DNA from 2 places in the Candidatus Pelagibacter sp. PS_23 genome. Region 2 is predicted to be linked to the other one. Evidence: riboswitches for the same ligand, from Rfam matches in the RefSeq annotation. Region 2 holds a riboswitch; the other holds the start of a gene.
The links. A riboswitch is a leader RNA that binds a small molecule or an ion and turns the genes downstream of it on or off. The one in region 2 is predicted to bind glycine.

Region 1: it holds a riboswitch for glycine, as region 2 does, so the genes downstream of both, gcvT (glycine cleavage system aminomethyltransferase GcvT) here and AC5SLY_RS00525 (malate synthase G) in region 2, are expected to answer to the same signal.

Annotation. Positions count from the first base shown of each region.
Region 1 covers NZ_CM182071.1:236,344-251,446, forward strand. Annotated here, with positions in the region: gene AC5SLY_RS01265 (NADP-dependent isocitrate dehydrogenase) at 1-1,054, opposite strand, end outside; gene AC5SLY_RS01270 (phosphatidylserine decarboxylase) at 1,132-1,779, shown strand; gene pssA (CDP-diacylglycerol--serine O-phosphatidyltransferase) at 1,783-2,586, shown strand; gene AC5SLY_RS01280 (glycosyltransferase) at 2,587-3,498, shown strand; gene AC5SLY_RS01285 (RlmE family RNA methyltransferase) at 3,499-4,110, shown strand; gene guaB (IMP dehydrogenase) at 4,148-5,224, shown strand; gene AC5SLY_RS01295 (tetratricopeptide repeat protein) at 5,224-5,661, shown strand; gene guaA (glutamine-hydrolyzing GMP synthase) at 5,651-7,216, shown strand; gene AC5SLY_RS01305 (VOC family protein) at 7,243-7,662, shown strand; gene panB (3-methyl-2-oxobutanoate hydroxymethyltransferase) at 7,666-8,439, shown strand; gene AC5SLY_RS01315 (YjbE family putative metal transport protein) at 8,441-9,055, opposite strand; gene AC5SLY_RS01320 (tetratricopeptide repeat protein) at 9,097-9,576, opposite strand; gene AC5SLY_RS01325 (5-oxoprolinase subunit PxpA) at 9,580-10,353, opposite strand; gene AC5SLY_RS01330 (5-oxoprolinase subunit B family protein) at 10,381-11,067, shown strand; gene AC5SLY_RS01335 (5-oxoprolinase subunit C family protein) at 11,060-12,013, shown strand; gene AC5SLY_RS01340 (DMT family transporter) at 12,000-12,881, shown strand; glycine riboswitch at 12,906-12,995, shown strand; gene gcvT (glycine cleavage system aminomethyltransferase GcvT) at 13,073-14,179, shown strand; gene gcvH (glycine cleavage system protein GcvH) at 14,176-14,556, shown strand; gene gcvP (aminomethyl-transferring glycine dehydrogenase) at 14,557-15,103, shown strand, end outside.
Region 2 covers NZ_CM182071.1:88,389-103,491, reverse strand. Annotated here, with positions in the region: gene secA (preprotein translocase subunit SecA) at 33-2,597, shown strand; gene AC5SLY_RS00530 (acetyl-CoA carboxylase carboxyltransferase subunit alpha) at 2,592-3,698, opposite strand; glycine riboswitch at 3,790-3,877, shown strand; gene AC5SLY_RS00525 (malate synthase G) at 3,948-6,143, shown strand; gene recR (recombination mediator RecR) at 6,130-6,741, opposite strand; gene AC5SLY_RS00515 (YbaB/EbfC family nucleoid-associated protein) at 6,746-7,063, opposite strand; gene dnaX (DNA polymerase III subunit gamma/tau) at 7,067-8,740, opposite strand; gene AC5SLY_RS00505 (prephenate dehydratase) at 8,885-9,715, opposite strand; gene kdsB (3-deoxy-manno-octulosonate cytidylyltransferase) at 9,717-10,457, opposite strand; gene AC5SLY_RS00495 (c-type cytochrome) at 10,562-11,101, shown strand; gene argF (ornithine carbamoyltransferase) at 11,093-12,022, opposite strand; gene AC5SLY_RS00485 (aspartate aminotransferase family protein) at 12,025-13,191, opposite strand; gene AC5SLY_RS00480 (ABC transporter permease) at 13,195-14,007, opposite strand; gene AC5SLY_RS00475 (GcrA family cell cycle regulator) at 14,131-14,631, shown strand; gene AC5SLY_RS00470 (complex I NDUFA9 subunit family protein) at 14,804-15,103, opposite strand, start outside.

The DNA.
Region 1 (15,103 bases), 150 kb from region 2:
TCAAATCTTCATTACCATCTAATTTTCCTCTATGTGCCAAACCTCTAGTCCAAGCAAAAATTGAAGCAATTGGATTTGTAGAAGTCTCTTTACCTTCTTGATGCATTCTGTAGTGTCTAGTTACAGTTCCGTGAGCCGCTTCTGCTTCCATAGTTTTTCCATCTGGTGCAAGAAGAACACTTGTCATTAGCCCTAATGATCCATAACCTTGAGCCACAGTATCAGATTGAACATCTCCATCATAATTCTTACAAGCCCAAATATATTTACCACTCCATTTCATAGCACAAGCAACCATGTCATCAATTAGTCTATGCTCATAAGTAATGTTAAGTTTATCAAAATCAGATTTAAACTCTTTATCAAAAATATCTTGGAAGATATCTTTGAACCTACCATCATAAATTTTTAAAATAGTATTTTTAGTAGAAAGATAAACGGGCCATTTTTTAATTATTCCATAGTTAAAGCAAGATCTTGCAAAGTCTTCTATAGATTTATCTAAATTGTACATCGATAAAGCAATTCCTGGTCCAGGAAAGTTAAAGACCTCATATTTAATTTCATCACTGCCATCTTCTGCAGTCCATTTTATTTCCATTTTACCTTTACCGGGTACTTTAAAATCTGTTGCTCTATATTGATCGCCAAAAGCATGTCTTCCAATAATTAAGGGGTCTGTCCAAGTTGGAACAAGTTTTGGAATATTTTTACAAATTATAGGCTCTCTAAAAACTGTGCCTCCAAGAATATTTCGTATCGTTCCGTTTGGAGATCTCCACATTTTTTTTAATTTAAACTCTTCAACTCGTGCTTCATCCGGAGTAATTGTTGCACATTTTATACCAACACTATGTTCTTTAATTGCGTTAGCAGAATCTATTGTTATTTGATCATCTGTATCGTCACGACTTTTCATACCAAGATCGTAGTATTTAATATCCAAATCTAAATAAGGCAAAATCAGTTTACTTTTGATGAATTCCCAAATGACTCTAGTCATCTCATCACCGTCTAGTTCAACAACTGGATTTTTAACCTTTATTTTAGCCATAAATGAATAATATATATTAGTAATTGTAATTTAGTGCTTTATATACATATTAATAAAAAATTATCAAATAGAAGCTTATGCTAGAGAAAATTTTCCCAAAAATTCATTCTGAAGGTTACAAATTTTTAGCGATAGCTATCATTGTAACAATATTTTTATATGTCCTGAGCACTTTTCTAGGATTAATTGGTCTAGTGTTATCGATATGGGTTTATTATTTTTTTAGAGATCCAGAGCGAATTTCAATAAATGATGAAAACTATCTAACCAGTCCTGCTGACGGTGAAGTTTTGATGGTCCATGAAGTAGATGGTCCAAAAGAATTAGGTTTAGAAGATAGAAAATTTACTAAGATTAGTATCTTTATGAACGTATTTGACTGTCACGTAAATCGAACTCCTTGTGAAGGTAAAATTTCAGAAATACTTTATAAGCCTGGAAAATTTTTAAATGCATCACTTGATAAAGCAAGTGAAGACAATGAAAGAAACTATTACAAGATAACAAATACTCATGGCGAAGAAATAATAGTTGTTCAAATCGCCGGTTTAATTGCCAGAAGAATTGTTTGCGAATCTTCAAAGGATCAACAATTACAACAAGGTGAAAGAATTGGTATGATTAGATTTGGAAGTAGAGCTGACGTTTATTTTGAGAATTATGAATCGTTAGTTAAAGTTGGACAAAAAACAATTGCTGGTGAAACACTATTAGCTAAAAAGTAGCTTATGGAACAACCAAAAAATAATTTTAAAATAGTATCAGATAAAAAAGCTAGAATGCTTTTGCCTAATGCACTGACATTAATAAATGTGTGTATTGGATTAAGTTCCATTAAATTTGCATTAGATGAAAAGTTTGAATTATCTATTATAGCTATTATTTTTGCCGCAATTTTTGATGCATTAGATGGCAGAGTTGCAAGGATGTTAAAAGGAACTTCTTTAGTTGGAAAAGAATTAGACTCATTAGCAGATTTAATTAGCTTTGGAGTAGCTCCAGCTTTTATAATGTATTTTTGGTCTTTAAATAATTTAGGTAAATTTGGCTGGTTACTCACAATGATTTTTGTAGTTTGTGTTGCTCTTAGACTTGCAAGATTTAATGTAAGTTCAAACTCTGAGCCATCATGGAAAGATAATTACTTTGAGGGTGTGCCGTCACCTGCAGGTGGAATTTTGGTATTGATGCCTTTAATATTAAGTCTAAGCGAAATAAATTTAGTCAAAATTAATTACGATATAGTAGTACCAATACTGTTTATTTTGATATCATTTTTATTGATCAGTAAAGTACCTACATTTGCATTTAAAAAAATTTCTATTCCTCGTCACTTGACAATTTTTGCATTGTTTGGTGTTGTTTTATTTTTTGGACTTCTGTTAATATACACATTTAAAGTTTTGGTAATTTGTGGATTAATCTATATTTGCTTAATACCGATTGGTTACTTTAGTTATCAAAAAATTTATAAACAGAAAATTTTAAATGGTGAAAGTGACACTAAAGAAGACCTTGAAGACATTCTATAGATGAAAAAAAATGTAATTGTATCTCTGGCAGACTCAAATTACTTTGAATTACTTAATGAATTGGTCGATTCTATTAAAAGTTTTGAACAAAGCAAAGATACAGCAATTTGCATTTTAGATGCAGGTTTATCCGAGCAACAAAGAAATATATTATCTAAAAAAGTAGATGAAATTAAATCAGCTGAATGGGATATTGATGTTCCAGCATTTAAAGTTAAAGGAAGAGAATGGCTAAAGAGTCAGGTATCTAGAGCTTTCTTACCAAAATATTTTCCTAGTTATGAAAAATTCTTATGGATAGATTGTGACGCTTGGGTAGGGGATTGGAATTCAATAGAGCTTTATTTTAAGGCCTGTGAAAATGGAAAATTAGGAATTACTCAAACCTTTACACCAGGATATAAAATAATGTCTAAAGTTAAATGGATATTTGGACAATTAGCAATAATTAAATCTCAAAATTTTAAACATGCAATAAAGTCAAAAATTGGAATAGATAAAGCGCGGAAGCTTGCTTTTGCTCCACATATTAATATTGGTGTTTTTTCCTTAGAAAAAAATTCAGATGGCTGGACGACTTGGCAAAAAAATTTAGAACAAACACTTAAAGCTGGAAATATTTTTGGTTCAGAACAATTGGCTATTAACATGTCAGTTTACATTGACGATTTAGAAACAGAGTTCCTACCTCATAATTGCAATTGGTTAGTTAGTAATCTTTTACCAAAATTTAATGAAAAAGAAAAAAGCTTTGTGGAGCCTTACTTGCCCAATCATAAACTGGGTATAATACATCTTGCATCAGGTATTTGGGATGGAGATAAAGACATGAGATTACATAGAGAAGTAAAGATAGATATAAAAACTTTAGAGGGTAAAATTTTATTAAAAAGCTTAAGGTTTGGTCGTTAATTGAAAAAAAATAGAATTTCTAAAAACTGGATTAATAAACAAAAAAGAGATATTTATGTTAGACAATCTCAGGTAGACGGGTATCGAGCCAGATCAGCATATAAATTAATAGAAATAGATGAAAAATTTAAGATATTTAAAAATGGAATATCTGTAATCGATTTAGGGGCATCACCTGGTAGCTGGTCTCAATATATTTCAAGAACAGTAAAAAGTGGAAGGTTGGTTTCAATCGACTTAAAAGGTATGGAAGAAATTGAGAATACAATCCAAATCAAAGGTGATTTTACTGATTTAGAATCTCAAGAAAAAATAAAAGCTTTATTCAAATCAAAAGTGGATGTTGTTGTCTCTGATATGGCTGTAAATACAACGGGTATAAAAGATATAGATGCAATTTATACTGGTGAACTTGCAATGGAGGCTATGAATTTTTCCAAAGAAATGTTGGTTAAAGAAGGACGATTTGTCTCTAAGATTTTTCTAGGCTCATCATTTAACGAAATTGTTGCTTTGGGCAAAAAATTATTTAAAGAAGTGAAGGTGTTTAAACCCAAGTCTAGCAGAAAAGAATCTAAGGAAAGTTTTATTATTTGTAAAATCTTAAGATAGGGACTTTTTTTTTGAGGGGAATCATATATAAATGATTATGGATCCTATAAAAGAAGCTCTCACTTTTGACGATGTTACAATGGCACCAAAATACTCAGAAGTTTTACCTTCTGAAGTTGATACCAGCACTAAATTATCATCTAATTTAACATTAAAAATACCTTTATTATCCTCTGCAATGGATACAGTTACTGAGAGTAAAATGGCTATAGCAATAGCTAAAGCAGGAGGCATTGGTGTAATTCATAGAAATTTGGATATTAAAAAACAAGTTGAAGAAATTAAAAAAGTTAAAAAATTAAACTTATTAGTTGGTGCGGCAGTTGGAGCTGGTCCTTTAGAACTTAAAAGAGCAAAAGCAATTTTAAAAGAAAAAGTTGATTTAATTGTTGTGGATACAGCTCATGGACATAGCAAAAAAGTAGCTGAAATTATTAAAGCTATAAAAAAATTAAAAACAAACAAAACAACTCTATGTGCTGGAAATATTGCAACAGCTGAAGCAGCAAAATTTTTAATAAAATTAGGAGTAGATATTATTAAAGTTGGAATAGGGCCAGGATCAATTTGTACAACTAGGCTAGTCGCAGGCATTGGTGTACCACAATTAAGTGCGATCCTTGCAGTTAAAAAAGGTGTTAAAAACAATAAAGTAAAAATAATTTCAGATGGTGGAATTAAATATTCAGGTGATTTAGCTAAAGCATTGTCAGCAGGTGCCGATGCTATAATGATTGGATCTTTGTTTGCAGGAAGCTTAGAAACACCTGGAAAACTAATTAAAAAAAATGGTAAGTTATTTAAAAGTTTTAGAGGAATGGGATCAGTTGGTGCGATGAATAAAGGATCAGCTGATAGATATTTTCAAACCAAACAAAAAGATATATCTAAATATGTTCCAGAAGGAGTAGAAGGTTTTGTGAAATATAAAGGTGATGTGAAAAGTATAATTTATAAATTAATTGGAGGATTAAAATCATCTATGGGATATCTAGGTGCAAAAAAAGTACCAAACCTTAAAAATAAACCAAATTTTGTAAAAATAACTAAGGCTGGTTTTTATGAAAGTATGGTTCATAATGTTGATCAAGTTAAAAATGAGAGCAAGTATTAATGAGAACAATAAATAAATTAATAATTGTCCTATTTATAATTTTAAATTTTGGAAGTTCTTCTTTTGCAGAAAATAACTTTTTTGAAGAAGGAAAAAATAAATACGATGAACAAAAATATGAAGAATCTAAATTTTTATTTCAAAGAAGTATTGTTTTTAACCCTAAGGACAAAGATTCATATTTGTATTTAGCAAAAATTTATAATTTTGAAGAGAACAAAAGAGAAGAACAAAAAAATATAGATACAGTGTTATTACTTGATCCAAAAAATGAAGAAGCAAACTACATGCTTATGGAAATAGAGTTAAAAAGATCTAATTATTCCAAAGTAAAAGAACTAGCAGATAATTTTTCAAAAATTTGCAATAAATTGTGTGATAAGAAAAATTCTATTTTAGAATCCTTAAAGAATTTGGAACCTAAAAATGAGTCTTAGTAATAATTTAAGTAAAATCTTAATAATCGATTTTGGTTCTCAATTTACACAATTAATTGCAAGAAGAGTAAGGGAATTAGGGGTTTTTTCAGAAATTGTAAGTCATAAAAAAATAAAAATAGCTCAAATTACAAAAGATAATATTGCTGGAATAATACTGTCTGGTGGGCCTCTTAATGTTTATGAAAATGATAAATTTAAATTTGATAAGAAGATATTAAAACTTGGAATTCCAATCCTGGGTATATGTTTTGGACATCAGATATTGTCAAAACTATTAGGTGGCAAAGTTAAAAAATCAAAACATAGAGAATTTGGTTTAGCCACTATAAACAAAGTATCCAATAGTACTTTAACTAAGAATTTTTTTAATAAAAATAATAGAAGTGATGTTTGGATGAGCCATGCTGATCAAGTATCAAAAATGCCAAAAAATTTTAAAATTATAGCTTCTACAAAAAACTCTAAATTAACAATTATTGAAAATATTAAAGAAAATTTTTATGGTGTACAATTTCACCCTGAAGTAACACACACTAATAAAGGTAAAATTTTATTAAGAAATTTTGTTTTTCTTATTTGTAAAATTAAAAAAAACTGGTCATCAAAAGATCAAAAATTAAAATTAATTAATGAAATTAAAGACCAAGTAGGTGACAACAAAGTAATTTGTGGATTGTCGGGTGGTGTGGATAGTAGTGTGGTTGCACAATTATTAAGCAAAGCAATTGGAAAAAATTTAACTTGTATTTTTGTTAATAACGGTCTCTTAAGAAAAAATGAAGAAATACAAGTAGTTAATACTTTTAAGAAAAAATTAAAAATTAATTTGATTTATGTTAATGCTGAAAAGGAATTTATTAGAAAATTAACAAATGTATCTGATCCTGAAAAAAAACGAAAAATCATTGGTAATCTATTTATTAAAATATTTGAAAGATATGCAAATAGAATTAAGAATGTTAAATTTCTTGCTCAGGGCACTCTTTATCCAGACTTAATTGAAAGTAAATCTGTGACCGGTAGTCAAACTTCAAAAATAAAATCACATCACAATGTAGGGGGCCTTCCTAAAAGAATGAAATTAAAATTAGTAGAACCTCTTAAATTTTTATTTAAAGATGAAGTTAGAAAATTAGGATTAGAACTTAATTTATCTAATGACATAATCTCTAGACATCCATTTCCCGGTCCTGGTCTAGCTATTAGAATGCCTGGTATTATAACCAATGAAAAAATTAAAATTTTAAAAGAGGCTGATTTCTATTTTATAAAAGCTTTAAGAGAGCATGGGTTATATGATAAAATTTGGCAAGCATATGCTGCACTCCTACCAGTAAAAACTGTGGGTGTTATGGGTGATAATCGAACTTACGAACATATTTGTTTGTTAAGAGCAATTACCTCTGAAGATGGAATGACTGCTGATTTTTTTGATTTCCCTAAGGGTTTTATGCAATCAATCTCTAATCAAATTATTAATAATATTAGAGGTATAAACAGAGTTGTTTATGATGTTACTTCAAAACCACCTAGTACCATTGAATTAGAGTAATACTTTACTATAGAGTACATAATATTATGAAATATTTACACACCATGATCAGAATCTCAGACGTGGAAAAATCATTAGATTTCTACTGTAAGGGATTAGGTTTAATTGAAACTAGAAGAATAGAAAATGAGCAAGGTAGATTTACCTTAATTTTTCTAGCAGCACCTGGCGATGAAAAAGCCGAACTAGAGCTAACCTACAATTGGGATGGTGATGAGTTAGGTGATGGATCTCGTAATTTTGGTCACTTAGCATACCGTGTTGAAAATATTTATCAAACTTGTGAGAGACTTCAAGATATGGGATATACAATTAATAGACCACCTAGAGATGGTCATATGGCATTTGTCAGATCTCCAGACAATATTTCTATAGAAATCTTACAAGAGGGTAATTTAGAAATTAAAGAACCTTGGGCCTCAATGAAAAATGAAGGTGTTTGGTAAAAAATGAATAAAAAAATCTTAAACTTTATTAAAAAAAAAAATAAAACTAAAATTATAAGTCTTACTGCTTACTCTAAAAATATAGCATCAATAATAGATAGACACTGTGACCTTGTATTGGTAGGCGACTCCCTTGGCTCTGTACTTTATAGTTTTTCTTCTACAAAAAAAGTGACATTGGATATGATGATTGAACATTCTAAAAGTGTAAGAATGGGTGTTAAAAAAAGTTTAATGGTAGTAGACATGCCTCATAATACTTACCGTAACTCAAAGGAAGCCTTAAGTAATGCAAAAAAAATAATCTCTACAACGAGGTGTGATGCAATCAAGCTTGAGGGGGGTAAAAAAGTAATTCAAATAATTAAAACTTTAATTAAGAATAAAATTCCAGTGATGGGACATCTTGGTGTTCTGCCACAATCTGCAACAAATTTTAAATTTAAAGGAAAAGAAATAGCAGAAAGAAAAATTATTTTAAGAGATTCTAAACTTTTAGAAGATGCTGGTGTATTTTCAATAGTTTTAGAGTGTGTTGAAAGCTCATTAGCAAAAGAAATTACTAAAACTGTTAAAGTTCCTACAATTGGAATTGGGGCATCAGTACATTGTGATGGTCAAGTTTTAGTTACTGACGACTTGATAGGTCTGAATAAAATTAAAGCTAGATTTGTGAAAAGGTATTCAAATATTGAAAAACAAATAAATGATGCTGCACTAAAGTTTAAGAAAGATGTAATTAGAAGTAAGTTTCCTACTAAAAAACATTCATACTAAATTAAAAATATTGTTTGAATGTTTCGTTAATTGATAAGACGCCATAATCATTTAAACCACCAATTATTAGTTGAAGAGCTACAATTAAAATAAAACCTAACCCTACATAGGCTATCCATAAGTTTTTTTGAATATAATTAGCTAAATAAGTAGCTAATGCTCCAGTTAATACTACAGATAAAACAAGACCAAATATCATGAAACCAAAATGACCTTTTGCAGCACCAACTACCCCAATAACGTTATCAAAACTTATTGTAATATCTGCAAATAAAACTTTATAAATACTTTTTACAAATGAAGGTTCTGTTGATTTTTTTACTGGTGATTTAATCTTATTCTTCATTTCAACTAAATCTTTCCTTAAATCATTAACAATCCAAATTAGAAGTAGTCCACCTAAAATTTTAATATAATAAAATTCAAATAAGTAAGTAGCAAAAAGAGCAAAAATAATTTTAAAAACTAAAGCTCCAGCTACACCCCAGAGAATTATTTGCTTTCTATTTTTTGGTACAAAGTTAGCAGCAATTAATCCAATGATAATAGCATTATCAGCTGCTAAGATGATATCAATAAAGATGATTTGAGTTAAAATTATGAATTCTTCGATCAAGATTTTTTTATAATATTAAATAATTATTTTAATTCAATGTTTTAATATTTAGACTTCTTTGAACCGTCGATAATTTCTTTTAGCTCCTCATATTCTTCACAATTACAAGTTTTTAAAACTTCTAATCTTTCTTTAGCCATATCCAGTCTATTTGTAGCCACGTAAAGTTCACCAAGGTACTCATTTATTCCATTATGATTGGGATCAATTTGCAGACCTAGAAGGTAAAATTTTTCACCTTTTTCATAATCTCCAAGTTTTCTAGTTGTGAAACCTAAATAATTTAAAGTATCAGCTTGAAGTGGTTTTTTTTCATTAGATTTTATAAGAAGCGTTTGCGCTTTGGCATATTTTTTTTGTGCTTTTTCAATTTTACCTTTTTTTTCATCTTTTTTAGCAGCTTTAATTAAATTTTTTGCTTTGGTATAATTTGAAGAACCATCAGTGGAATCTGTACCAGCTGAAAAAGAATTATTAGTGAGTGCTATAATTATTAGTAAAGTATAAATAAGTTTTTTCATATTTTAATTAAATTTATCCATTTTATTTAAAGGTTTTAGTTCTAAGCCATTATCAACTAAATTATCTCTGATAGATTTTGCAGTTGCCAATGAGCTTTCATTATCACCATGTATACAAACCGAGTCAATCTCACAAGGTATCTGTTTACCACTGAGACAATTTATTGCCTGATTTTTAACCATGTTCAACACATGGTTTTTTGCTAATTGAGGGTCAGTGATTAAAGCGTTTGGTTTACTTCTAGAAATTAAATTTCCATTATCTTCATAATTTCTATCTGCAAAAATTTCACAAGCTATTTTCAAACCATTTTTCTTAGCAGCAACTTCCATTTGTGAACCCGTTGGTACCAGATAAATAATATCTTTATTAATCTCTTTAATGGCCACAGCTAGAGTTGTGGCTAATTCCAGGTCTTCACAAGCCATATTATTAAGAGCTCCATGGGGTTTAATATGAGTAACATTTTCATTATATTTCTGAGCAATTTTTTGTAATATTTCATATTGATCGAAAATTAGTTTTTTTATTTCTAAGGAACTTAAATTCATTCTTTTTCTTCCAAAGTTTTCAGGATCTTTAAATGATGGATGGGCACCCAAGCTAACACCATTTCTTTTTGAAATTTGAATAACCATCTCCATTGTTTGTTCATCACCTGCATGGTAACCACATGCAATGTTGGCAGAATTTACAATATTGAGTAATTCTGGATCATTCTCGATAGAATGAAACTTAGATTTTTCTCCTAAATCACAATTGATATTAATTTCCATACTCTTTACTCTCTAGTATAACATGGCATGGTTAAAAATATATCAAATCTTGGTGATGCGGCAGTATATTGTGATTTTGGCTCAGAGGTTAATGAAAAAATAAATGCAAATGTCATAGATTATTTTCACCATACATCAAAATTAATAAAAGATAAAAAAATTGAAGGAATAATTAATTTAACACCCTCTTATAATAAATTAATCATTAATTTTGATTTATCTATAACCAACTATAAAAAAATCAAAAATTTTATAGAAGGTTTAACTATTAGTAGAGATATTAAAGATAATAATCAAAAAATTAGAATACCTGTTTGTTGTGATGATGAGTATGGACTAGATTTTTTGAGGCTAACTAAAAAATTGAATATAGATAAAGATAAAATATTAGAACTATATTTTGGTAAAGAATATTTTTGCTACATGACAGGATTTATTGCTGGTATGCCTTTTCTAGGAGATATTAATAAAGGTATCAGATGCGATAGATTGGAAACACCAAGAGTAAAAGTTCCAAAAGGTTCTGTGGCCATAACCGAACAATTTACAAATATTTACACTTTTGAAAGCCCTGGTGGCTGGAATATTATTGGCAACACGCCAAAAAAGGTTTTTGATAAATCAAATTTATTAGATCCAACCTTAATTAAACCAGGTAACAAAGTGATCTTTTATCAAATTTCTAAGGAGGAGTATCTAGACTGGAATGAGTAATTCATATTTTGAAATTATAAGATCAGGAGTTAACACAACCATTCAGGATAGAGGAAGAAATCACATGTATTATGTGGGTATTACTGTAAGTGGGGCAATTGATCAAAGAAATTATAAACTAAGCAATAAGTTAGTTGGTAATAATTTAGATGAAGCTGTTATTGAATTTGCTTATCAGGGTCCACTTCTAAAATTAAAAAATGGGAAAATTAATCTTAGTGTTACTGGGGATGTGCTTTTCAAGATAATTAGAAAAAATTCAAACATTGAAAATGGTGTTTGTTATAAAAACTATATTTTAGAAGACGAAGATCAAATTGATTTAATATCAACAAAAAATACTGCTTATGGATATTTATCAATTAGTGGGGGTTTAGAATTGAACAAAACTTGGAATAGTTATTCTATAAATACCAAGGCAAATGTTGGTCCAAATAATGGAAAAAAATATTCTATAAAAGATAAAATTTTTATAAAAAATTCAGATTTTAAAAAAATTGAAGAAATAGAAATTAATTATAAAGAAGTTCCAGATAATATAATTAGAGTTATTAAAGGTACCAATTTTGATTATTTTTCAACAGAGGCTCAAAATAATTTTTTTAACAAAGAATTTTCAGTTACAAAATTAGCAGATAGAATGGGTATTAGACTAAGTGGTCCTAAGTTAGAAAATATCGTTAGCTCTAATATAAAATCTGAAGGTCTTGTAAAAGGAGTAATACAAGTACCTGCTGATGGAAACCCTATTGTTATGTTGTCTGATCACGGAACTATAGGTGGATATCCAAAAATAGGTGTTGTTATTTCAGCAGACTTAGATCGAGTAGGTCAATTAACACCAGGCACTATTATAAACTTTAAGGAAGTAAGTCTTGAAGAAGCTCAGAATATATTTAAAGCATACATAGAAGATACAAATAAATATTTAAATGAATGTAATTAATAAAATTCCAGGTCCTATATTAGTTTTTATGGGAGCTTGCTGCTTAAGCTTTGGAGGCTTAATTGTTAAATCATTTGAAGGATCAACATTATGGCAAATATTATTTTGGAGATCTTTATTCTTTTCGCTTACAGTCTTACTTTTTTTAATAATTACTTATAAAAAAAAATTATTTAAAGCGTTTTACGATTCAGGTTTACCGGGACTTTTTGGTGGAGTTATTTTATCATTTGGTTTTTGTGGGTACGTCTTTGCGATGTATAATACAACTGTTGCCAATACTAATTTTATTATTTCGACGCAAATACTCTTTTTAGCAATATTTGGTTATTTATTTTTAAAAGAAACAATTTCATCTATTACTTTAGCTTCAATTATTTTAGCAATTACGGGTGTCCTATTAATGGTAGGTAATTCTTTATCACCAGGAGAGATGTCTGGAAACTTAGCGGCTTTTAGCATGCCAATTACATTTGCAGTCTTAATTATAATTGTTAGAAAATTTCCTACAGTTGACATGGTGCCAGCTCAATTTATAGCTGGTGTGAGTTCATGCTTTATTGGATTTTTATTATCTGAGAAGCTTATGATTTCTTCACATGATATATTTTTAGGTTTTACAGCAGGTTTTTTTCAAGTAGGATTTGGTTTTATATTTATAACTATGGGTGCACGTAGTACACCATCTGCAATGGTTGGTATAATCATGTTATCCGAATCTGTGTTGGGGCCAATGTGGGCCTTTTTATTTGCAGCTGAACGACCTTCTTTATTTACTTTAATCGGAGGAGGAGTAATTCTTTTTGCAGTATTATTGCAATTTTACTCACTACTTTTTTCAAATAAAAAAGAAAAAATTATTAATTGACTCTGTTACATATCTGGTAGATTATTCTTATATACGGGAGAGACTACAAACAATCGTAGCGCCGAAGGAGCAACCACCCAGGAATCTCTCAGGCAAAAGGACCGTAACATATTAACTCTGGAAAGAGATTAAGTTCTCGCCGACGGAATAAAACTCTCAGGCAAACATACAGATGGGTACAGTGAGTTAATATGGAAATTTTAAAAACCGCACTTTACAATTTACATCAAAAGCATGGAGCTAAGTTTGTTCCATTTGCTGGGTATCAAATGCCAATTCAATATTCTAAAGGAATTATTGAGGAACACAAAAGTACAAGAGAAAATGCAGGTATTTTTGATGTGTCCCATATGGGTCAGTTATTCATCAAAGGAGATGATAAGTTGGCAAAAGATCTTGAAAAAATTTTTCCAGCTGAATTGAGTAAGGCTAAATTAAATCAATCCAAATATAGTTTTTTAATGAATGATGAAGCAGGAATTTATGATGATTTAATTATCACAAAAGTTGAAGGTGGTTTTAACATTGTATTAAATGCTGCTTGTAAGAATACAGATTTTAAACTTTTAACTAAATTGTTAGAAGATAAGTATGAAATGATTTTAAGTGAAGAGCTATCGCTTATAGCAATTCAAGGCCCTAAAGCAGTCCAAATACTAAAAAAGATAATCAATGGAGTATCAGATCTAAAATTTATGAATGGTGATACGTTTAATTATCTTAAAGAGGATATTTATATCACAAGATCAGGGTATACCGGTGAAGATGGATTTGAGATATCGATCAAAAATGAGAACGCAGAAGCGTTTGTGCAAAAACTCATAGATGAAGGGGCTAATTTAATTGGATTAGGTGCCAGAGATACCTTGAGACTAGAGGCGGGACTTTGTTTGTATGGTCATGACATGGATATTAATAAAAGCCCAGTAGAAGCAAATTTAAAATGGGCGATATCAAAAAATAGAATTCTTGAGGGTGGGTTTATTGGATGTGAAAAAATTAAATCTCAAATCGAGAAAGGAGTAAGCAAAATCCGCGTAGGTATTAAGCCAGAAGGAAGAATTATAGCCCGTGAAAAAACTTCAATATTTAGTGAGGATGATAAAAATATTGGGGAAATTACAAGTGGAACTTTTGGACCCAGCGTTCAGGCCCCAGTTGCAATGGGTTATGTAGAAAATTCATTTTCTAAAATTGATACTAAGGTTTTTTTAGAAGTGAGAGGAAAAAAATATCCGGCAATTATAAGTAATTTGCCATTTTATAAAAAAAGTTATGTGAAAGGAGCTAGTAAATGAGTGAAGTAAAATATTCTAAAGAACACGAGTGGATAAAGTTAGATGGAGACACTGCTGTTGTAGGAATTACACAACATGCAACCGAAATGCTAGGAGATATTGTTTTCGTAGAGTTACCAGAAATAGGATCTTCTGTAGTTAAAGATGGCAATGCTGGAGTTGTAGAATCTACAAAGGCTGCAAGTGATATTTATACTCCTGTATCTGGAGAAATTATCGAAAATAACCAAGCCATTGTTGACGATCCTGCAAAAGTTAATTCTGATCCAGAAAATGAAGCATGGTTTTTTAAATTAAAAATTACTGATAAGTCTGAAATGGATTCATTAATGAATAAAGAAGAATACGAAAAATTTTCAAAAGAAAGTGGTAGTTAAATGTTAAAGAATGCTCAAAAAGATTTTATACAAAGACATATAGGTCCATCTATTGATGAACAAAATGTTATGCTTAAAGAGTTGGGATACCAAAATCTTGATGATTTAATAAAAGATACTGTACCAGAAAAAATTCTTCTTAAAGATGATTTAGATATTGGTGATCCAAATTCTGAATATAAAGCACTTAGAAAATTAAAAGATATTTCTAAAAAAAATAAGATTTATTCTAGTTTTATAGGAATGGGTTATTATGGAACTTATACTCCCTATGTAATACTTAGAAATATTTTAGAAAATCCAGGATGGTATACTTCTTATACCCCTTATCAGCCAGAAGTAGCACAAGGAAGATTGGAAATGTTATTAAATTTTCAACAAATGATAATTGACTTTACCGGAATGGATATTGCTAATGCCTCTCTTTTAGATGAAGGAACAGCTGCAGCGGAAGCTATGGGATTGAGTTATAGAATATCCAAGTCTGAATCTAAAAAAGTTTTTGTTTCAAAAAATTGTCATCCTCAAACAATTGATGTTATTAAAA
Region 2 (15,103 bases):
AAGTTATAATTAATTATATACCAGAAAATTAAATGCTTAATCCCTTAAATTTTATCACAAAGTTTATTAAATCTAGCAATCAAAAAGAGCTCGATAGAATAAACAAAATAGTTGTAAAAGTTAACTCCTTGGAAGCATCTGTTAAAAACCTTAGTGACGAAGACTTTCCTAAAAAAACTACAGAATTGAAAGATAGACTTAAAAATGGTGAAAATTTAAACACCCTATTGCCTGAAGCTTTTGCACTTGTGAGAGAGGCTTCTAAGAGAACAAGAAATGAGAGACATCATGATGTTCAAATACTTGGAGGTGTTGTGCTTCACGAGGGCAAAATTGCAGAAATGAGAACTGGTGAAGGTAAAACTTTAACAATAAGTCTTGCAGCTTATTTAAATGCTCTGACAGAAAAAGGGGTACATATAGTTACTGTAAATGACTATCTTGCAAAAAGAGACTCGCAAGAAATGGGGGAGATATATAAATTTTTAGGATTAACTTTTGGTTTTATAAATAATGACCAAGATGATCTTGAAAGAAAAAAAAATTATAATTTTGATATTACATATGCAACTAATAGTGAATTAGGGTTTGATTATCTTAGAGACAATATGAAATTTTCAAAAGAACAAATGGTTCAAAGAGGACATGTTTATACTATTGTTGATGAAATAGATTCTTGTTTGATTGATGAGGCTAGAACGCCACTTGTAATATCGGGAGCGGCTGAAGACAAAACAGAACAATATCTTGCGATTGATAAACTTATAAAAAGATTATTACCAGAACATTATGAGATTGATGAAAAAGATAAAAATATATTGCTTACGAATGAGGGAATAAATAATGTGGAAAAAATATTCTCTGATGCTGGAATTCTAAAAAATAATAACTTTTATGACCCTGAAAACTTAAGTTTAGTTCATCATGTAAATCAATCTTTAAGAGCTCATCATCTATTTGAAAAAGGAAGAGACTATATTGTTAAAGATGAAATATTAAAAATTATTGACGAACTTACTGGTAGAATATTAGAGGGAAGAAGATTTGGAGATGGCCTACACCAAGCACTTGAAGCCAAAGAAAGAATAGATGTTCAAGCTGAAAATCAAACTCTAGCATCGATAACTTATCAAAATTACTTCAAACTTTATAATAAAATTTCAGGATGTACTGGAACTGCAGCAACTGAATCTCAGGAGTTTTATGAAATATATAATTTAATTGTGGTTATCATTCCTACGAATAAAGAAATGATTAGAAAAGATTGGAATGATCAAATTTTTAGAACTGAAGAAGAAAAAAATAAAGCCATCATTGAAAAAGTTCTAGAGTGTCACCAGCAAGGTCAGCCTATATTGGTTTTCACTTCTAGCATTAATAAATCAGAAATTTATTCAAAATTACTTAATGATGAAAAAATTAAACATGTAGTTTTAAATGCAAAAAATCATGAAAATGAAGCTGAAATCATTGCAAATGCTGGAAAAATGAATTCAGTTATAATCACAACAAGTATCTCGGGTAGAGGTGTTGATATCCAGTTAGGTGGAAAAAAAGGAAGTCAACCTGATGATGAACTTTTAGAAAGTAAAAATAAAATAAAATCACTTGGTGGACTATTTGTTATTGGTACAGAAAGAATGGAGTCTAGAAGGGTTGATAACCAAGCCAGAGGAAGAGCTGGTAGACAGGGCGATGAAGGAAGTTCAATTTTTTATGTTAGTTTAGAAGATGACTTAATGAGAATTTTTGGTTCAGAATCTATGAATAATATTCTTCAAAAATTAGGCTTAAAAGATGGAGAAAGTATTGATCACCCTTGGATTAATAAAGCACTTGAGAGGGCGCAACAAAAAGTTGAGGCTAGAAATTTTGATATAAGAAAAAATTTATTAAAATTTGATGACGTGTTAAATGATCAAAGACATGTAATATTCTCTCAAAGAAATGGTGTGATGAACAGTGAAAAAGTTTTTGATTATTCAGATGAATTCTTATCTGAAATTATTAGTCATCTAATCACCTTAAAAACACAGAAACTATCAACAACTAAAAATAATGAATTTAACAATCAGTTAAAAACTTTACTAGGAAAAAGTGTTGATGATAATGAATTTAAAAATGTTACTGAATTAAAAGATGAAGAGTTCAAAAATAAAATTAATTCTAAATTTTTAGAAGCAAGAAATGAAAGAATTAAAATGTTGGATGAAGAAAAAGCAAAAGAAGTTGAAAAAAGAATTTTTCTTCAGTGTATAGATTTAAACTGGAAGTCACATATTCAATATCTTGAACAACTAAGACAAGTTATTGGCCTAAGATCTTATGGTCAAAGAGATCCATTAGTTGAGTATAAAAAAGAAGCCTTTTTTCTTTTCGAAAACTTATTGAATAAATTGAAAATGGATTTTGTTACAATTTTAATAAATTTAAAAATAGTTCAAGAACCTAGTGAAAGTATTTCAAGACCATTAAAAAAAGAAACATCTAACGATCCAAAATGTTTACTAATAAAAAGAAAAAATAAAAAAATTTCAAGAAATGAGAAATGTGAAGCTACAGGTAAAAAGTTTAAAAACTGTTGTGGGGCCTTATAAAGAAAATATAAAATAGCCCAATAAAACTATTACTCCAAATAAAACTGCTAAATTTAACTTTGATTTAAAGAAGTTTTTAATAAATAAATTAACCTTACTCTCTTTCATGCTGAGTGTACTTAGATCGTCTAGTTGATTTACGAAACCTTTAGATCTTCCAATAGTTAAAAATTTATTTTTTCTATGATTAAAAATTTCTTCTCCACTCATGTTAAAAAATTCATTCAAATTTTTTTCAATCGATTTTCTTACGTTATCTAATATTAGGTCTCTATCTCTGTGGGCACCACCAATTGGCTCTGGAATAATTTCATCAATTACTTTTAGTTCTAAAAGGTCTTTTGAAGACAATTTCATAGCTTTTGCTGCTTCTAAAGTTCTTTTAGGGTCTCTCCATAAAATGGTGGCACAGCCCTCTGGAGATATTACTGAGTAAATTGCATTTTCTAACATGATTACCTTGTTAGATGAAGCAAGTGCTATTGCCCCTCCTGATCCACCTTCTCCAATAACAATTGCAAGAGTTGGGACGTTTAAAGACATGCAGCACTCAATTGATTTTGCAATTGCCTCTGCTTGACCTCTTTCTTCTGCTCCTACACCAGGGTAGGCTCCGGGTGTGTCTATAAAAGAAATTATCGGAATGTTAAATTTATTTGCTAATTTCATTAATCTAATTGTTTTTCTGTAACCTTCAGGTCTCATCATTCCAAAATTTCTTTCAATTCTACTTTCAAGGCTGTCCCCTTTTTCTTGACCAATAACTAAGACAGATTTTTCATCAAATTTTGCAAATCCTGCTAATACGGATTTGTCTTCTCCATAATATCTATCACCTGACAATGGGATAAAATCCTCAAATAAATTATCGATAAAAAATTTTGCTTTAGGTCTGTCTTCATGTCTTGCAACTAGAGTAGTTTGCCAGGGGTCTAAGTTAGAGTAAATCTCTTGTAGCTTATTATCTATCTCTTTTTGAGACTCAGATATTTTTTTGGTATCTACTTCCGAAAGACCATCTTGATTATAAGGGTCTTTAAGTTTGTCTATTTCTATCTCTAAATTTTTAATATCTGTTTCAAAATTTAAATAATTTTTCATATGATTGTTTAATTATTAATTAATTGAGAAAAAAGGCAATAAAATGTTTTAAATAATTTATATTTGACATAATTCTATTAAAGGGTACTCTTAATTGATATCGGGAGAGACTATTAGATAATAGCGCCGAAGGAGCAACCACCCCGGAAACTCTCAGGCAAATGGACCGATAACAAACATAACACTCTGGAAAGAGATTTATCTCGCCGATGGAGCAAAACTCTCAGGCAAAAATACAGATGGGGTAAAATGGGTGCTATGAAAGAACAATATACAAAAATACACAATTTATCAGTTTCTAATAAATTGCTTAACTTCGTTAATGAAGAATTGCTTAAAGATACAAATATTTCTTCTGAAAAATTCTGGGAAGGCTTCGACCAAGTAGTTCATGAGCTAGCCCCAAAAAATGAAGAGCTATTAAAAATAAGAGAAGATTTACAAAAAAAAATAGACGATTGGCATATTGCTAATAAAGGTAATGAAATTAATCTTGAAGAGTATAAAAAATTTTTAAAAGAAATTGATTATTTAAAAGAAGTAGGCCCTGATTTTAAGATCAAAACAAATAATGTTGATGAAGAAATAACTAGTATTGCTGGACCTCAATTAGTAGTTCCAATCATGAATGAAAGGTATACACTGAATGCAGCTAATGCTAGATGGATGAGTTTATATGATAGTTTGTATGGTACAGATGTAATCGAACAATCTGAGGATAGTGCCACTCAAAGATACGATCCTTTAAGAGGAGAAATGGTTATAAAATATGGAAGAGACTTTTTAGAAAAATATTTTTCTCTAGAAAATTTTGAATGGCATAATATTACAGGCTTTAAAATTGATAATGGCTCGTTAACAGTATTAAAAGATAGTAATAAATCATCTTTAAAAAATAAAGATAAATATATTGGTCATAGAGGAGAGGCCAATGATCCATCAGCAATAATTTTAAAAAATAATAATCTTCATATAGAAATAATTATAGACCCAAATGCTTTTAGCGCTCAACAAGATCCTGCTAAAATTAGTGATATTATTGTTGAAGCTGCAGTTTCAACTATTTGTGATAATGAAGATAGTGTTGCTGCAGTAGATGCTGATGACAAAGTTATTTGTTATCGTAATTGGCTTGGACTTATGAAAGGTGATTTGAAATCAACTTTTGAAAAAAATGGAAAGACTTATGAGCGTAAATTAAATCCCGACAGAAGTTATATTTCTAAAGATGGAAAAGGATTAAAGCTACATGGAAGAAGTTTATTATTGGTAAGGAATGTTGGACACCTTATGACTAACTCAGCAATCACTTTAAAAGATGGATCTGAAATACCAGAAGGTATTATGGATGCCTTTATAACTTCAGCAGCTTGCCTTCATGATATTAAAAAAAAAGGTAATTCTAGAACTGGTTCCATTTATATTGTTAAACCAAAAATGCATGGTCCTGATGAAACCTCATTTACTGATTTAATTTTTACTAAAGTTGAAGAAGTTTTAGGATTGGAAAAATACACCTGTAAAATTGGAATTATGGATGAAGAGAGAAGAACCTCTTCTAATTTAAAAGAGTGCATTAGAACACTTCAAAATAGAGTATTTTTTATTAATACTGGTTTTTTAGATCGTACTGGTGATGAAATGCATACTTCAATGGAAGCTGGTCCTATGATTAAAAAAGGAGATATGAAATCTTCTAAATGGATTGGGGCATATGAAAATAACAATGTAGACATAGGTCTTCAATGTGGTCTTTCTGGTAAGGCTCAAATTGGCAAAGGGATGTGGGCTATGCCGGACAAAATGAAAGAAATGATGGAACAAAAAACTGGCCATCTAAATGCTGGTGCAAATTGTGCTTGGGTTCCCTCACCTACAGCAGCAGCTCTTCATGCTCTTCATTATCATGAGATAAATATTTTTGAGAAACAAAAAGAAATTCAAAAAAGGGAATCTGCAAAACTGGATGACTTGTTAACAATTCCTGTAGCAGATAGACCAAACTGGTCAATGGAAGAAATTAACTCCGAAATTTCCAATTCTGCACAAACTCTTTTAGGGTATGTCGTCAGATGGATAGATCATGGAGTTGGCTGTTCAAAAGTACCTGATATTAATAATGTTGGTTTGATGGAGGATAGAGCCACTTTAAGAATTTCTTCTCAACATATAGCTAATTGGATACATCACGATATTTGTACAAAATCACAAGTTATGGAAGTAATGAAAAAAATGGCAAAAATTGTTGATGATCAAAATAAAAATGATGGTGCCTATACTCGCTCCGGAAGAGGAAGCTACGAAATGATGTCTGAAAATTTTGAGCAATCAATTGCTTTTAAGACAGCTTGTGATTTAATCTTTAAAGGTAAAGAGCAACCTTCGGGTTACACAGAACCGTTATTACATCTAAATCGATTAATAAAGAAATCTAGTCAGAATTAGTTTTAATTCCAGTTCTGTTTTTAAAAGCTGAATATAAAGTTCCATCATCGAGACTTTCTATTTCACCACCAACAGGAAGTCCTTGAGCAAGTTTTGTAACCTTAGTAGAAGTTTTTTTTAAACTATCCTCTATGTAATAAGCAGTAGTTTGACCTTCTACTGTTGCACTTGTTGCTAGTATAACTTCTTCAATATTTTCTCTTGAAACTCTTTCTACTAATGAATTAATCAAAAGATCCTCTTTTCTCTGGCCGGCAGAAGAAATAGTGCCACCAAGAATATGAAAGTAGCCTTTATAGATATTTGAATTTTCAATTGACCATTGATCTGCAATGTCTTCAACTACACATATTTTATTATATTTTTCTTTTGAATTTTCACAATTGTTACAGCCTAATGAATTAGATTTTAAAGTACCACAAGATTGACACCTAATAACATTTTTATAAACTTGTGCCAACGTGTTTGCCATTGGCTTTACAAGTTCATCCCTATTATTAATAAGTTTTAATACAATTCTTTTTGCAGATTTAGGACCTAAGCCAGGAAGTTTAGAAATTAATTTAATTAACTCTTCTATCTCATTAATATTTTGCATATTCTTAAAGCGGCCATTTAAAACCAGGAATACCTAATCCACTTGTAGACTTAGAAATTTCTTCAGATGTCTTAGATTTTAATTCTAATTTTGCATTATTATGGGCAGCCACTATCAAATCTTCGATTATAATTTTATTTTCCTTTAATATTTCGTCTGAAAGGTCAATTTTGATCATTTCATTTTCACCATTTAAAGTAACCTTTACAGAATTTGAACCAGACGTTCCTTCTACCTGAATGTTCTTTATTTTTTCTTGGCTCTCTTTCATTTTAGCCTCTAATTCTTTTGCTTTATCTAAAATTTTTGTAAAATCAGTCATTCTTTAATCTTCTTTTCTAGGTTTAACATCAATAAGTTCTGCGTCAGAGAAACTTTTTAAAATATCTTTATAAATTGAGGAGTTCTTTACACTTTCTATCAGTTCTTTTTTTTGATTGATTTCTTCTTCTTTTTTAGATGGCTGTCCTTTAGTTTTGCTTAGACTTATAATCCATCTTTCATTGGTCCATTCAAAAAGTTTTGTTGAAAGATCTTTAATAAAATCTTTATCTAAATCTTCATTAAATGAAATTTCAATTCTTTTGTTCTCAAAACTTACAAGGTTAACATTTTTTTCTAATTCATATTTTAATTTAATCTCTTTTTTAGAAGAGCATGCTTTTAATAGATCATCAAATGAATTTATAAGACTGGTATTTGTTTCAATGTTATTATTTTCTTTTTCTTTGATATCTTTTTCCTGAACAATATTTTTCATTTGCCCTATTGTTTCAGATTTATCTTTTATTCCAAAAATATCTTCGTTTGTTTTTTTTGGGGAAAAAGATGTTTGGTTTTCACTTTCAGATAATAGTTTGCTATCGTCTTTATATTTGTCACTTTCCTGTTTAATGCTTTTTAAATGAATTAATCGAATTAAGAACATTTCCATTGATAAATGTTGATTAGAAACAATATCAAGCTCCTCAAGTGTTTTAATAGTAAATTGCCAAAATAATATTAGGGTCTCATTATTAACTTTTTCTGAAAGATCTTTAATTTTATTAAACTCTTCATCATTCAATAAAAAATTATTACCATCCAAATTGAGTGAATCAATATTTTTAAAATAATATAAGAGCTCTAAAAAATCATTAATAAAAATTTTTGGTTCAACACCCTGGTTATATATTTCTCTGTAAGTATTTAGAACTTCAGTTTCTTTACCTTCAAATATCAATTCAAATAAATCAATTAATTGAGACTTATCAAAATAACCAAATATTTTTTGTGCTGCTGCAAGATCTAATTCTTTGTCTTTATCCAAGGTAAGTAAAGCCCTATCAAGTAACGACAGCGCATCCCTAACTGAACCCTCAGAAATTTTAACAATTAATTTAAGAGCATCATCTGATGCATTACCATTTTCTTTTTCTTTAATTTTCTTAATAAAATCAAACAACTCTAACGATTTAATTCTAGATAAATCAAACCTTTGACAACGTGAGACTACTGTAATTGGAATTTTTTTTATTTCTGTTGTTGCAAAGATAAATTTTAAATATTCTGGTGGCTCCTCTAAGGTTTTTAACAATGCATTGAATGCTTGTTTGCTAAGCATGTGAACTTCATCAATTATAAATATTTTATATTTAGCAGTAGTTGGGCCATATCTAGAAAATTCAATAAGGTCTCTTACATCGTCCACCCCTGTTTTACTTGCTGCATCCATTTCCAATACATCAATATGATTTGAGTTAGAAATGGCATTACAATTTTCACAAAGTTCCTCTTTACACAAATTATCTATTCCATTTGAACAATTTAGAGATTTTGCAACGATCCTTGCTGTTGTCGTTTTTCCTATTCCTCTAATTCCAGTAAAAAGATAGGCATTAGGCACTTTATTAGCCTTAATAGAGTTAGAAATTGTTTCCGCAACAACATCTTGCCCTATAAGATCATTAAATGTCTGAGGTCTGTACTTTAAAGCTAAAACTTTTGTATTTTTATTCATTTTATATAAAGGAGACTAGAACCTGAATAACTGTCTCTACGACTGCTTCCGTTAAGATCTGGTCGGGTTCAAGCAGTATCCACCTCTAGCCTCCAAAACTATTATAACAGTAATGTTTTCTATTCTACAAGAAAAGTTTCTAAGTTATTTTTCTCTAAACTTATCAGCCTCAAAAACACCTAGTACGTGAAAATCTTGGCAATGAAGTCCTAATTCTTCTAAAGACTTTTGTATTTTTGGATTGTCGATGTGTCCCTCTAAATCACATAAGAAAAAATATGACTCAAAGGAATTTTGCTCTGGATAGCTTTGAAGTTTTGTAAGGTTAACTCCATTGATCGCAAAACCACCTAATGATTGATAGAGAGCTGCAGGCTTGCTTTTTAGCTTAAATAGAAAAGAAGTTATGTATTTCTTATCACCAAAATCAGGCTGTAAAACTTCATTACCCATTACCAAAAACCTCGTAGCATTCCCTTTTTCATTCTCAATATTTTTTGAAAGTATTTTTAGATCATAAATTTCAGCACTTAAAGTAGAAGCAATTGCTGCTTCAGTTTTAATTTTAGTCTTTGAAATTGTCTCAGCCGAACCAGCAGTGTCAGCACGAATATGTTCAACTAAATTATTTTTTTTAATAAATTTAGAGCACTGTGACAAAGCTTGAGCGTGAGAATAAACATCTTTGATATCACTTAAATTGCTATCTGGCTGTCCTAATAAATTATGTTCAATTTTCTGAAAATGTTCCGCATAAATATTAAGTCTATACTTAAAAATAAGATATTCGATTCCAATATTTCCTGTAATTCGATTTGATTCTGGAATTACCATTCTCGAATTTTTATCTTGTGATGTTTTTAAAAAACATTCATCAAATGTCTTACATGGAATTATTTCTACTTTAGGATCTATTTCTAGTGCTGCTAAATGTGAATAAGCACCGAATGTTCCTTGAAAATAAATTTTGGTCATTTTAGGATTTATATTCCATAATTTTTTTTATAGCTAGATAATCTTCTTTTGTATCTACACCAATGGGAGAAAAGTTTGCCAAAGCAACATTGATTTTCAGATTATTATCTAATGCTCTTAACTGTTCTAATCTATTTTTTTTTTCTTTTAATGTTTGGTCTAGACTAACAAATTTTTTTAATGTACTTGCTTTATACGAATAGATTCCAATATGATGATAAGTATTTTGATCATTTCTTGAAAAACCATCTCTAGTAAAATTTAATGCTATTGGAAAATTATTCTTTTCTAATTTTGTTTCTGTAATAACCTTAACTATATTTTGATCAATTAACATTTTATCATTTTTAATTTCTGCTGCTAGCGTTCCAATTCCAGAATTACTATTAATCATAAAGTTATTTAAATTTATAATATCATTTTTATCGATATTTGGTTCATCCCCTTGCAGGTTTAATATAAAATCAATGTCTTTAATATTAAGCTTTTCGTAAGCCTCAAAAATTCTATCTGTGCCGGTTTTGTGAGTGTTACTCGTCAAAACAGCTCTACCACCATTTTTTTCAACATCATCGAGTATTTCTTGATCTTCGGTTGCTACTACTACCTCGCCAATATTTGTTTCTTCTGCCTTTTTAAAAACATGAGAAATTATTGATAAATTATTAATTGTTAAAAGTGGTTTACCTGGCAATCTACTTGCTGACATTCTTGATGGAATTAATATTAATGTTTTAGCCATTATAAATTTACCAATTTATGCGTCTAACAGACGCAAAATTAAAAAATTAAAAATTAAGTATTTTTTTAATTATCATGTTATATCTGCAAAATAATAAAATTTATATGGATTCGTTCGAGCTTAATAAAATTATTGCTGCTATTTTAATGGTTGCGCTTCTTGTAATTGGTTTAGGAAAAGTTGCTGATGGTGTCTTTCATGTAAATAAACCAGAAAATCCAGGGTATCAAGTTGAAGTTGAAGGACAACCAGCTTCCACAATATCCCAAGTTGCTGAAGTTGAGCAAAAAGTAGACATTGCCGCTATAATGGCTCTAGGCGATGTAACTTCAGGTGAGAAAATTTTTAAAAAATGTGCAGCATGTCACTCTATTGAAAAAGGTGGTCCAAATAAAATTGGTCCTGCTCTTTATAACGTAGTAGGCAGTAAAGTAGGTGCTGTAGAAGACTACAAATATTCTAAAACTTTAGCCTCATATGGTAAAGACTGGACTTTTGAAGAACTTAATGGTTTTTTAACTAAACCTAGCTCATATTTGAAAGGAACAAAAATGTCTTACGCTGGCTTGAGAAAAGAAGCAGATAGAGCCTCGATTATTAAGTACCTAAATCAAAATAGTGATAGCCCTAAACAGCTACCTTAATTTACCAAAACAATATAATAAAATACTTTTTTGAACGTGCACTCTATTTAGAGCCTGCAGCCATACTTCAGAGTTTTTTCCCAAAAAAACATCTGTCGTAACTTCTTCTCCCCTTGGAAGACAGTGTAAAAAAGTTGTATCTTTTTTAGCAAAACTCATCAATTTTGAATTAATTTGAAAGTTTCTAAAATCTTTAATTTTTTTATTTTTATTAACTTTATCGTTCAATGAAATTACTTTATCTGAAAAAATTACATCAGCATTTTTAACTGCTTTTTTAGCATCATTAAAGATATGAATTTTTCTTTTATTTTTTTTTACCCAATCTAATACAAATTTTTTAGGCCCATAATTCTTGGGACAGCCAATATTTAAGTTGAATGAAAATTTAACTGAAGCAGCAATCAAACTATTTAGAACATTATTAGAATCTCCAATCCAGCAAATATTTAATTTGGAAATAGATTTTTTTTTAATCTCTTCAACTGTGAAAATATCTGATAGCACTTGTGTTGGATGAGACGATGGACTTAAACCATTTATTACTGGTATCTTTAAGTATCTGCTAAATTCTTCTATTTTTTTATCACTATCAGTTCTCAGCATAAAACCATCCCCATAAGTTGATAAGATTTTAGCAGTATCTGCTAGACTTTCGCCACCTTTTCCTAGGTGTAATTCATTAGCTCTAAGTGTTATAGTTCCTCCACCTAGTTGTTTTATTGCAAGGTAAAAACTTAATCGCGTTCTCAAACTTGCCTTTTCAAACATTTGAATGAGTAACTTGCCTTTTAAAGGTTTATCTTTATCAACTTCTAGAGTGTTATAATTTTTTCTTTTTTGTTTTCTATTCTTTGCATCAATGATGATTTTTTTAAGGTCTGCTGAAGGTATATCTTTAAGGTTGATGAAATGTTTCATATTTATTTATAAGTAGAACACACTTTTTTAATAATATTTATTGCTATATCTATCTCTTCTTTTTTAACATTAAGAGGAGGTAATATTCTAATAACATTTTCAGCCGCTCTAATTGTTAATAATTTATTATCCATTAGTTTCTGTATAAATTTTGTTTGATCATCATGAAGTTGTAATCCGATTAATAAACCAACGCCTCTTACTTCTTTAATTATTTTAGGAAACTTTTTTCTTAATTTATTTAATTCTGAATAAAAGTATTTTGATAATTTTTTAACATTTGAAAGAAATCCTTTTTTTAATATTTGATCTAAAACAGCATTTCCAACAGACATAGCTAGTGGGTTGCCACCAAATGTTGACCCATGAGTTCCAGCTGTCATTCCTGATGCTACCTTTTTATTCATTAAAACTGCACCTAACGGAAATCCACCTCCAATACCTTTTGCTATTGGGACAATATCAGGCTTAATTTTAGAATTTTCAAATGCAAAAAAATTTCCACTCCTTCCAATTCCACACTGAACTTCATCTAAAATTAATAAAATTTTTCTCTTATCACAAATCTTTCTTAATTCTTTTAAACACCAATTGGGTATAACTTTAATTCCTCCTTCTCCCATCACAGTTTCAACCATAATAGCAGCCGTTTTTTTTGTTATTTTTTTTTTAAAATCTTTATGATTTCCAAATTCAAAATGGTCAAATCCATCAACTTTTGGTCCAAAGCCCTCAGTCATCTTCTTTGATCCACTAGCATAAATTGTAGCTAATGTTCTTCCATGAAATGAATTTTTAACACACAGAATTCTATTTTTTGAAGGTTGTCCTATCGAATAAAAATATCTTCTAGCAACTTTAATTGCAGCCTCTGTGGCTTCTGCTCCACTATTTTGGAAAATAATAAAATCTGCAAAAGTTTTTTTTGCCAATCTTTTAGCCAATTTTTCTCCCTCTGGAATGATAAATGCATTAGAAACATGCCAAAGTTTTTTAGATTGTTTGTTAACTGCTTTTATTAAATATGGGTTTGCATGCCCCAAGGAATTTACTGCTATTCCCTGAACAAAGTCTAAATATTTTTTTCCATTAGTAGAATATAAAAAACTTCCTTTGCCATATTTAAAGGAAATTTTTCTTCTATTATAATTTTTTGCTAAAGCGCTCATTAACTAAGATTTAATTTTATAACCTTTTTTGTAAAGAAGAAAAGCAACATACCACATAACAATACTTAATATGGTTAGATAGATTAGGCCTATTGTTATTGGTCCATCTGATTTTCCTAAGAAGCCATATCTAAACCCATCGATCATATAAAAGAATGGATTTATGTGACTAATATTTTGAAATAATTCTGGCAGTTTATCTATAGAATAAAATACACCTGATAAAAAACTTAATGGAGTTATTATAAAATTTGTTACAGTTGCTGTATGATCAAATTTTTCAGCCCAAAGGCCAGTTATAAAACCAAGACTTCCAAGAATAAATGCACTTAAAAAACCAAAGACAAAAATATAAAAAATATTATAAATTGTGATATCAACTATTAATGAAAAGACAGCTATTGAAATTATAGCTATTAAAAAACTTCTTGTTAAGGCAGCCAATATTATTGCCATTGATACTTCAAGGGCTGATAATGGTGCATAGAGCATGTCAACAATATTTCCTTGAATTTTTCCTATCATTAGTGAAGAAACAGAGTGACTAAATGATTGTGTTAAGATGCTCATCGCAATTAAACCAGGAGCTAAAAAATTTATAAAAGAATAGCCAAGCACATCTCCTCTATTATTGCCTAAAGCTAGGGACAAAACTGATAAAAATAATAAACTTGAAACAAGTGGAGATAGCAAAGTTTGCTGCCAAACTGCCATGAACCTGTTGCACTCTTTAAGCCATAGGCTTTTAAAGCCAATCCAATTTACAAAGCCAAACTTTTTAACTCCGATATGATATTTTTTATCCAATTCAACCATAAGTAATCATATATAAATTTTAAAAAAAGATGTGTATAAAACAGAAAAATCCATTGTCTTTTTTTTATTCTTGTGTGATCTGTATATAGTTATAAAATTTAATTAACATACTAAATATAGAATATGAGCTGGAACGAAGAAAAAGTAGAAAAGTTAAAAGAACTTTGGGGCAAAGGAAGCACTGCAAGCCAAATAGCTGAAATAATCGGTGGTATTAGTAGAAATGCAGTAATTGGTAAAGCTCATAGATTAAATTTATCATCAAAAATTAAAACTAGAAATACATCTTCAAGCCAAAATTTTGATAATAGTTCAGAAGAAAATTCTTCTAAGCAAAAAAGAGGCCGAAAAAGTAAGTTTCAATCCCTAATTATTGAAAAAGACTTTGAACCAGAAAATCCTAAGAAATTAGAGGAACTAGACGAGAGCTCTTGTAAATGGCCTATAGGTCACCCTGAAGAACAATCATTTTATTTTTGTGGACGATCGTCTTTAAAAGATTTTTCATATTGCAAACTTCATTTACTATATGCCTATCAGCCAAAAGGAAGAAAAGAAGAGCCTGTAGCTGATAAAGATGAAGAGACACCTCAGTATATTGATAAAAAAATTAATACTGCTTAATAATTTTTTAATTTAATTAATCTTAATTTTTTATTTCTTATTCTTTCCATTAAACCCTCTAATCAGAGATTTTATGATTAGATAAATTAGGTAAGAGAAAATTGAGAATATTAAAAAATAAATAATATTAATTATCATAAATAATCATACAATTTTAGTATAGGAAATTCTATTAAGAATTAGCAGGGTTATATTTTTTTGTAGAAAATTGCCCACCTTCTCTCCACATATAGCAATATTTTTCTACTTCATTATCAAATACTCTTGTACTTGGAACCCCAATATCAGCATTAGTTTGATATTTACCTGAAGGAACATTGTCATATTTTAAAAGCGTAAGCTGATCTATTGTTAGGAGTGGTTTTGGAAATAATTGAAAAAATTTAGCAGATATAGTTGCTACAAAAAGAGGTAATGGTACTAATAATCTTTTTTTATCTATTAAATGTAATAATTTTTTTAAAATTTCTTT